One region of the Brachybacterium sp. P6-10-X1 genome, then DNA from elsewhere that is predicted to be linked to it. Evidence: riboswitches for the same ligand, from Rfam matches in the RefSeq annotation. Region 1 holds a riboswitch; the other holds the start of a gene.

Region 1 (4,909 bases):
GAACGATCCGCCGCGGCCGATCAGCGCCGGCAGGGCGAAGACGAGACCGCCGAGGGCGACGAGCAGCACCAGGTAGGTCGAGGCACCCACGCGGTTCGCCCGCAGGTCGCCGTGGCGGATGCCGGCCACCAGCACGCAGATCCCGAGCGCCAGGTTCAGGATGATCATCGAGACCGCCATCACGGAGTCCCGGGCGATGGTGGTGTGCTCGCCGGGCCCGAGCATCACGGCGGCGATCAGCACCACCTCGATCACCACGATGGACAGCGTCAGCACGAGGGTGCCGTAGGGGTCGCCGAGCCGGCGCGCGAGAGCCTCGGCCTGCTGCACGACGCCGCCCGCGGCGACGATGATGACCGCCACGATCGCGGCCAGCAGCAGGAGCAGGACCGTGCCGGAGGACGTCCCCGGATCCGGGGCGAGCGCGGTGAGGGCGGCGACGGAGGCCCAGCCGAGCACGAGGCGGGAGAGCGCGTCCCGGGTGAGGATCGCGGCGATGAGGGTGCGACCGGTGGGAGCGGAGGAGCGGTCGGGTGACGGCATGGGTGGCGTCCTGTTCCGAGGCCGTCCTCGCCGGGGTCCCGTCGGCCGGGTCGTCCCGGCCACGGCGCCACCGGTCCGAGGGCGGCGCGGCTCCCACGGTAAGCGACCGGGGACGGAGCGGGGAAGCGCTGGTGAGCGACCTGACCGTCACCGCGGCGCGGCCGGTCGTGTGACCGGACCGCGCCGAGGTCCCCTGACAGACGTCTTCGGTCCCGTGGTGTGCGGGCACTCGGGACAGCCTGTCAAATAGTCAAAAAAAGGTCAAGGAAGCGTCATGTGTTCACGGGTGGCGCCCGACCGGTAGGGGCCGGGATCCGGTCGACACCCGGGCAGGAACCGCTCGGCCCCACGCGGCACGCCGGTCGGCACACCGGTCGACGACCGGGCGGTCCCGTGCCGGGGGTCGGCAGGTATCGGGCTGCTGCTAGAGTCGCCGACCAGTGACACGGGGTGCCGTCGAGGTGACGGCTGAGAGCACACCCGTCGAACCTGCCCTGGTCAACGCCTGCGAAGGGATCGTCACCCATGACTGCCAGCACGCCCGGCATCCGACTCCGGCACGCCCTCGAGGTCCTGCGCGAACGCGACCCCCTCGTCCAGTGCCTCACCAACACCGTGGTCCAGCAGATCACCGCGGACGTCCTGCTGGCCGTCCGCGCCGCCCCGGCGATGGTCGACCATCCCCAGGAGGCGCCCGTCTTCGCCGGCGCGGCCGACGGAGTGCTGATCAACGTGGGGACCGTGTCCCCGGACCAGGCTGCGGCGATGCCCGCAACGGCCCGCGCCGCCGCGGAGGCCGGCACACCGTGGGTGCTGGACCCGGTCGCCGTCGGCTCCCTGCCCGTGCGCACCCCGCTCGCCCACGAGCTGCTGGCCCTCGGACCCACCGCGATCCGCGGCAATGCCTCCGAGATCGCCGCCCTGGCGGGCGATAGCGCCGGCGGCCGTGGCGTCGACGCCACCGATTCCGTCGAGGGCGTCCTGCGCGCCGGCGGTGATCTCGCCCGCCGCAGCGGCGCCGTGATCGCCGTCTCCGGGGAGCGCGACGCGATCCTCTCCGCCGACCGCTCCACGGTCCTCACCAGTGGGGACGCCCTGATGCCCCGCGTGATCGGGACCGGCTGCTCCCTCGGCGCGGTCTGCGCGGCGTTGCTCGGCGCCCTCCGCGGCAGCGACCTCACCGCGCACGACGCGGTGCTGGCCGCCCACGCCCTGCTCGGCGCCGCCGGCACCGTCGCCGCCCGCGAGGCCCGCGGCGTCGGAACTTTCGCCGTCGCCTGGCTCGACGCCCTGGACACCCTCACTCCCGAGGATGTCGTGACCCTGGTGCAGATCCAGGAGGGCCCGGCCGGAGCGACGGCATGATGCGACCCTCTTTGCGCGCAGCCCACGCCACCGACCTGCGTCTCTACCACGTCACCGACTCGGAGCTGTCCGGCGGGATCGACGCCGTGCCTGCTGTGGTGCTGGCAGCCGTCCGCGGCGGGGCGGGCATGATCCAGCTGCGGGACAAGAACGCCACCGATGCCGACCTGGTGGCGCTGGTCCGCGAGTGTCGCGAGGTGCTCCGGGCAGAGCTCGGGCCCCGTGCGGCGCAGATCCCGCTGGTGGTCGACGACCGGCTCACCGTCGCCGAGCAGACCCGCTGCCACCTCCATGTGGGCCAGGACGACGTGCCGCCCTCCCGTGCCCGCGAGATCCTCGGCGAGGACCTCATGATCGGCGTGTCCGCCGGGACTCCCGACCAGGTGGAGGAGGCGCTGGCCGACGGGTCGGCCGACATGCTCGGCATCGGCCCGATCCGCGCCACCGACACCAAGACCGACGCCGCCGCACCGCTCGGCCTCGAGGGGCTGGCCGCCTGCCTCGCCCCGTGGGCCGCGGCCCGTCGGACGGCTGGAGCGCAGGGTCGAGACCTTCCGCGCGCCGTGGCCATCGGCGGGATCGATGCCGTGCTGGCCGGGCAGCTGGCGGCCACCGGCATCGAAGGCGTCTGCGTCGTCTCGCGCATCGCCGCGGCGACGGACCCGGAGCGGGCGGCCGCCGAGCTGCTCGCCGCGTTCGAGGAGGGGATCCGTCGTGGATGACGCACCCGGCGCGACCGCCCCGCCCCAGGAATCGTCCCCGTCCCCGGAGCGCCCCGTCATGCGACCGCCCACGTCGCTGACCATCGCCGGCTCCGACTCCGGTGGGGGCGCCGGCATCCAGGCCGATCTGAAGACCTTCACCGCTCTCGGCGTCTACGGCACCTCGGCGATCACGGCGCTGACCGCGCAGAACACCCTCGGAGTGCAGGCCGTGATCCCGGTCGCCCCGCGGGACGTCGCGCGGCAGATCACCAGTGTGCTCGACGACATCCCGCTGGATGCGACGAAGATCGGGATGCTCGCCTCCGCCGAGGTGATCGCCGCCGTGGCGGAGACCCTCGAGAGCCGGAGGGAGGATCTCGGCCGCCTCGTGCTCGACCCCGTCATGGTCGCCACCAGCGGAGACGTGCTGCTGCCCGATATCGCGACGGATCTGCTGCGCGAGCGGCTGCTGCCGCTGGCGGATGTGGTCACCCCCAACCTGCCGGAGGCCGCACGGCTGCTGGGAGTCCCGGAAGCCACCGATGTCGAGGCCATGTGCGAGCAGGCCGAGCAGCTGCGGGGTGTCGGCGTCGACGTCGTGGTCCTCAAGGGCGGCCATCGCGCGGGCGACGAGATCGTCGATGTGGTCGCTCATCCCGGGGGCATCGACCTGCTGCGGGGCGAGCGCGTGCGCACACGAGCGACGCATGGCACCGGGTGCACCCTCTCCGCGGCGATCGCCGCCCAGTACGCCCGCCTCGCCGTCGCGCGGAATCCCGTCGCCGGATCGCTGAGGCGGCTCGCGACCACGCAGGATGCGGCGGACGAGCTGTGCGGGCCCGACGAGCAGGGGTCGGCCGCGGTGCGGGGCTCGGCGGGTGAGCGGGGTCCGGCCCGCTGGCGGGGCGATGACCTCGCGGCGATCGCGGCCGCCCGCGATTTCCTGCAGCGTGCGCTGCGCGGCGGGGCCGAGCAGCAGCTCTCCTTCACCCCGCAGGACGGGCACGGCCCGGTCGATCACCTGGTGACCATCGCCCGTCGCCCGGACCGGGACTGAGCGCGCGCTCGGACATGCCGACGAGCGCGCCGTCGGTCACGACGCCGGGCACGGCGACTCCGGCCCGGGTTCCGCGCCGAGGGCCGTGCCCGGGCGCGGGGCCGCGATGGCAGGGTCCCGGGGCGCGGGTCTCAGGCGCTGCGTGCGGCGAGAGGCTCCGCGCCGATGCGGACGGGACCGGTGACCGCCGGGCGGGAGCCGGTCGTCTCGACCAGATCGACCAGGTGCTCGGTGCTTGCTGCGGGGAAGTCATGGACGTCGGCGGGAATGGTCTGCGGCGCGGTCTCGGCCTCGAGATAGTCGAAGTGGCCGGCCGCGGCGCCATGAGTGTCGGTGACCTTCATCGGATCCTCCTGGAGACGTCAGACGATGATCGCTGGCCCGTCCTGGCCAGGTGAGGACCACCATGGCACCACGACCTCGGATTTCGCGGTACGGCACCTCAAAGAACTGTGGACGGCCGTGGTGTGGGGAGGATCGATCGGTGATCGGCGCTGTGCGGCGACGCTCAGCTCTCGTCGTCGGTCTCGTCGCCGTCCCGGCGGAGTGTCGGATCACCGTGCGCGGCGCGGTAGCGGTCGTCCTCGGCGTCCTCGTCGGCCGTGGACGTATCGCGCGGACGCAGCCCGAGCACTACCCCGAGGGCGCCCCCGATCAGGAACCCGACCACCGCACCCACCAGCAGATTGTCGGTGACCGCGAGCGCGGTGCCGATCCCGACCACGAAGCCGACCATCATGCCGAAGGGGAGCCAGGTGGCGTCGAAGCGGCGGCGCGTGCGGGGAGTCATACGTCCTCTGTCCGGTCGGGGCCCGGCAGGCGCGATACGCGAGCAGGGCACGGTGGTGAAAGCGTAGCCCCGACGCCCGACCGCGGGCATGCCGAGCGGTCGGGTCGAGTCCCACGCCACGACCCGGGGGACCGATGGTCCCGTAATATCCCTGCGTGACCGCTCCCCCCACGACTCTCCAGGCCTTGCGTCGCCCGCGCTTGCTCACCACCGAGGTGCTCGCAGGGGCCGTGACCACCCTCGCTCTCATCCCCGAGGTGATCTCCTTCTCGGTGATCGCGGGGGTCGACCCGAAGGTCAGCCTGATCGCCTCGGTCGTGCTCGCCGTGTCGATGTCGATCCTCGGCGGGCGACCCGCGATGATCACTGCGGCGGCCGGCGCCGTCGCGCTCGTGGTCGCACCTCTGGTGCACACCCACGGGGTCGAATACCTCCTGCCCACCGTGATCC
Region 2 (4,909 bases), 140 kb from region 1:
GGGGGCGGCGTCCTCGGACCCCTGCGAACCGGTGCTCCTGCGCGCGGCGCCGATCGCGAAGTTGTCGAGCACCCCGGTGCGCACGAGGGCATCGACCAGGACCTTGGCGAGCAGGCCGCCGAGCACGAGGCCGGAGAGGACCTGCATACCCAGACGCAGGGCGAGGATGTCCTGCCCGTACCAGCCCATGCGCAGCGCGGTCCAGAAGAAGACGAGACCGGCGCCGAGCACCCCGGAGACGGCGAAGGTGCCCCATCCGAACCGGCGATACCGGGTCAGCGCGAAGGGCAGCTCGCTGCCGATGCCCTGGAGCGCCGCGGACACCAGCAGCAGCGGGCCGACGGGACTGCCGAGGAACACCACCTCGACCACGGCCGCGAGGACCTCGGCGATCACGCCGCTGAAGGGCCGACGGATGATCGCGACCGCGACGGGCCCCACCAGCAGCCAGGACCCGGCCAGGACGTGCTGGGCGAGGTCGCCGGCGGGACCCATGGCGATCGCCAGACCGTTCCAGGCCTGGACGAACACCCAGTACAGGAAGCCGAAGGTGATGCCGAGCACCACCATCAGCACGATCTCGCGCAGGTCCATCCGTGCACGGGCGGGGGCGCTCATCGCGTCCCCGGACCGAGATCGCGCACCTCGTGCGACGGGCTGTTGAGACTGAGCGTGAGATGGCTGGTCACGTGCTGGACGCCGCGTCCCACGAGCACCCAACCGGCGAGCGCGGTCGCGAGGACGTCCCCGAGGTCGCCCTCGAGACGGGTCACGAAGTGCTCGGAGCCGCGGAAGGTGCCCAGCTCCCGGGCATGGTCGATCGCCGCGTAGATGTCTCGCATGTGATCGGGGGCGGTGCCGTCCCCGGTGTCCTGGTCGGCCAAGGGGTACAGCGCCCACTCGGCGGTGGCGAAGCGTCCGGTCCGGCGCGGGGGCGGGACCTCGGCACGTCGTGGTCCGGCGCCGCCGGGCAGCTCGCAGACGACCTCGCCAGGGCAGCCGCGCGACAGGTGCACGGTCAGCGTGGCGTGGTGCTCGGTGCGGGCGAGGCCCTCGCCGAGGTCGATCAGCCAGCGCAGGAGGTCCGCCTCGTGACCTCCGACGTAGGTGGAGACGTCGCCGGTCTCGCGCACCAGCGAGCTCTCGTCGAGACCGGAGAGCGTCTCGCCGAGGATCCGGGCGTAGTCGTCGGCCATGACGCCGGCAGTGACCCGGGCACCGACCCCGAAGCCCAGCGGGGACTCGGCGGGGTCCGCGGAGACGGACGAAGCCGACCCCTCACCCGGGGCGGCGGAGGACGCGGGGGAAGCGGACGATGCAGCAGCAGCAGCGGTGGTCACGATCCGTGCCTTTCACGACGCGGCACGGACGCACAGCGGCTCTCGCCCTGCGGAGACTCCCTGCGCCGGCATGATCCGGATCAGGTTCTACGGTCGGAGTCGGAGTACTCCCTCTCAGCCCGGCTCACCGGGCTCCCGTGCACACGGCCACTGTAACCGCCGGCCGGAGCGCGCCGCACAGACCGTCCGCCGCCGCTGCGACCGGGAAGCCGCCGGCGCCCCGTCAGTCCTCGTCAGCTCTCGTCAGTCCTCCACCAGGGGGACGAAGCGGAACGCTCCGTGCTCGGTGTCCCGCAGCTCGTCCCCTCGGCGTTCGACGCGGCGCATCGTGGGGCCCACCGGGATCACCATCACCCCGCCGTCGGCCAGCTGCTCGACCAGGTCGTCCGGGAGCTGCCGCGCCTCGGCGGAGACCAGGATCCGGTTGTAGGGGCCGTCCTCTGGGGCGCCCAGCACACCCGGGCGGGCGAGCCGGATCTCCGCCACGCCCGCGGTGTCGTCGGCGAGGAGGGCCTGTCGCGACGGTTCGATGAGCGCCTCCTGGCGCTCCACGCCGATCACCCTCCCGTCGGGTCCGACGAGGTGCGCGAGCAGCGCCGTCGTCCACCCCGAGCCGGATCCGAGGTCGAGAACCCTGGCGCCGGGCGGGACGTCGAGCAACCGGAGCATGGCTCCGACGGTGAAGGGCTGCGAGTTCGTCTGGCCGTGGCCGATGGGGAGCGGAGCGTCCTGGTCCGCCCGATCGCGCTGGTCCTCGGGCAGGAACCGGGCCCGCTGCACCGCCCGGAAGGCGAGTTCCACGGCGTCGTCGCGTCCCATGACGATCCGTCAGCCTGCGGGGATCTCGACGACGCCGTCGGCCGGCCAGTCGCGCACCTCGGTGCTCCCGGGGGCGAGGTTCGTGGACTGGCGCAGGAAGATCGGTCGGCCGACGTCGCTGGCGATCGCCTCGTGCACGGGCAGGGCGAGGACAGGGCGGACGCTGCGCAGGAAGTCGATGGTCTCGGACATCTTCGACCACGGCGCGACGACCGCGAAGGCGAGCACGTCGATCCCGTGGAACTCGGGGACCGGCTCGAGGGAGTCCCCGGTGATGCCGAGCCGTGGGCCGTCCCCGGCGGTGAGCACCAGGCCCGTGTTGCCCACCCGGGGGATGTCGGGATGGATGATCGCGTGCTGGCCGCCGACGGCCCTGATCCTCAGGGCCGGGTCCTCGCCGACCGGCGGGAACTCGTGGGCGACCCCGGCGCTCAGCGGGAGCAGACGCTCACTGCCGATGGCCGGGGCGTCCTCGGCCGGCTCGGCCAGCTGCGTCGCGGTCTCCGGCTCGGCGATCACGATCGCCCGAGGACTCGCGGCGAGCGCCTCGGCCAACAGGGCGCGGTCGAGGTGGTCGGGATGCTGGTGGGTGATCGCGACGGCGTCGAGGCCGCCGAGGATCCCCAGGCCCAGCGCCCGCACGGCCTGCCCGCTGAAGCCGCCCGGATCGACCAGGAGTCGTCTCCCGGCGGTCTCGACGAGCAGGCAGGAATGGACGAGGTGACGGATCTTCATCGCTGCCTCCGGCATCGGTGGACTCGGACACGTCGAACCTAACGCGCTTCGCCTCGGGACGCGAGGGCTCGGGGCACGCAGGCATCGGCGGACGCAGGCATCAGCGGACGCAGGCATCAGTGCGAAGGGGCCGAGGACCGGCATCGTTCGAGGGAGAAGTATTCTCCGGCTGATTCACGCACAGCAGCGATCGCATCTCGTGCCACCGGCGCCCGGTCGACCGGGGAACCGGTCCTCCGGACGTCACGTCGAGGTGGTCAGCGCTGCACGGCAGACAGATCCGTCACGACATGCCCGGCGAGGACCCTGCTCTGGACCGTGGCGACGTCGAGGACTGGGTGCGCCGCTGGGGTATACCCCGGAGCGACAGCTGGACGGCTGTCGTGAGTGTGCGTTGACCGGGACTTGTCTTCCGGTGTGCACACGCCTTCGACGGGGCTTTCTGGATCCAGCTCGCGAGCAGGGCGAGCGCCGCTTGCGAATCGCTGCCCGGCTCGGTCGTGTAGATGTACAGCACCTGCGAGGCGTCGCCAGGGAGAGACAGACTCTCGAACTGCAACGAGACCTCGCCGATCACGGGATGGTCGAGTCGTTTGACGCCATGGGTGCGCTGATGCACGCGGTGTGCGGACCACCAGCGCCGGAACTCGGGGCTCGCGATGGACAGCTCTCCGACGAGTTCGTGCAGGCCCCGGTCGTCGGACGCCGAGGCGGAGTCCAGACGCAGTGCTTCGACTGCGTTGCGAGCTTGATCCTCCCAGTCGATGAACAGGCTCCGAGCACCCTCGTCCAGAAACATCCAGCGGGCGTAGTTGCGATGAGAGGCGGGCATCGAATCGAAGTCCGCGAACAGGGCTCGAGCAAGGGTGTTGGAGGCGAGGACGTCCGTGCGTCGCCCCAGGATCAGCGCTGGCTGCGTCGTGAAGGAGTCCAGCAATTGGTGGAGCCCCGACCGCGCGCGCTGCACCATAGGGCGCGTGCGGGTGGCGGGAGCGCTGGCGGCATCGAGGAGGGCGTGAAGGTAGACCTCGCCCGCCTCGTCGAGATCGAGCGCGCGGATCAGCGCGTCGACGACCTGGGTCGACGGCGTGAGCTTTCTGCCCTGCTCGAGGCGCGTGTAGTAGTCGGTGGAGACCCCGGCCAGCAGGGCGACCTCTTCCCGGCGCAAGCCGGGCACGCGCCGGATCCGTCCGTCAGGCAGCAGCCCGGTCTGCTCGGGTTCGCGGCTGGCGCGTGCGCGGCGGAGGAACTCGCCCAGCTCGTGGTGCGGCGTGCTCATGTGCCCATCCTTCCACCAACGGGCCGCTGAGCTCGCGGCCCAGGCCGGGCCGAGGAGGGTGGCCGGCGCCACGCCACGCCGGAACGTCGGCCATCCAGACAGATCAACGAACGTAATCCGTGCTGTGCGCGAGCCGGCGGCCGGTGAGGACCTCTGCCTTCAGCGAGTCGGCCTTGCTCTCGGCGAGATCCGAGGAATCTGAGCCGAGCTGCTGGCGCAGCGGACCGCTCTCGCGTTGAGCGATCGCGACGAGCGCCTCGGCCGCTTTGGCCGGATCGCCGGGCTGGGTGCCCGACATCGCCTTATGCGCTGCGATCATCTCTCGAATGGCCGGGTACGCGTCCGTGAAGGCATCGGTCAGCGCGAGGGAATCGTCGGTCAGGAAGGAGGTGTCGAAGTATCCGGGCTCGATGATCGTGACGCCTATGCCAAGATCGGCGACCTCTGCAGCCAGCGCCTCGGACAGTCCTTCGACGGCGAACTTCGCCGCGCTGTACAGCCCCCAGCCAGGGAACGCGACCAGCCCGACGATCGAGGAGAGGTTGAGGATGTGACCGCTTCTCGCGGCGCGCATCCGGGGGAGGGCGGCGCGGATCACGTTCCAGGTGCCGATCAGCTGCACGTCGATCATGGCGCGAACGGCCTCGGTGCTGGTCTCCTCGACAGCGCCGAGGATGCCGTAACCGGCGTTGTTGACCACGACATCGATCTGCCCGAAGCGCTCCGTCGCCTGGGC

The links. A riboswitch is a leader RNA that binds a small molecule or an ion and turns the genes downstream of it on or off. The one in region 1 is predicted to bind thiamine pyrophosphate.
Region 2: another riboswitch for thiamine pyrophosphate. It lies ahead of BH708_RS08220 (YkoF family thiamine/hydroxymethylpyrimidine-binding protein); the one in region 1 lies ahead of thiM (hydroxyethylthiazole kinase).

The regions. Positions count from the first base shown of each region.
Region 1 covers NZ_CP017297.1:1,932,715-1,937,623, reverse strand. The annotation lists gene BH708_RS08890 (calcium:proton antiporter) at 1-543, opposite strand, end outside; TPP riboswitch at 980-1,077, shown strand; gene thiM (hydroxyethylthiazole kinase) at 1,069-1,908, shown strand; gene thiE (thiamine phosphate synthase) at 1,905-2,630, shown strand; gene thiD (bifunctional hydroxymethylpyrimidine kinase/phosphomethylpyrimidine kinase) at 2,623-3,669, shown strand; gene BH708_RS08870 (hypothetical protein) at 3,801-4,013, opposite strand; gene BH708_RS08865 (hypothetical protein) at 4,178-4,459, opposite strand; gene BH708_RS08860 (SulP family inorganic anion transporter) at 4,615-4,909, shown strand, end outside.
Region 2 covers NZ_CP017297.1:1,797,385-1,802,293, forward strand. The annotation lists gene BH708_RS08215 (ECF transporter S component) at 1-618, opposite strand, end outside; gene BH708_RS08220 (YkoF family thiamine/hydroxymethylpyrimidine-binding protein) at 615-1,340, opposite strand; TPP riboswitch at 1,380-1,489, opposite strand; gene BH708_RS08225 (protein-L-isoaspartate O-methyltransferase) at 1,584-2,159, opposite strand; gene BH708_RS08230 (MBL fold metallo-hydrolase) at 2,169-2,894, opposite strand; gene BH708_RS08235 (helix-turn-helix domain-containing protein) at 3,178-4,173, opposite strand; gene BH708_RS08240 (SDR family oxidoreductase) at 4,277-4,909, opposite strand, start outside.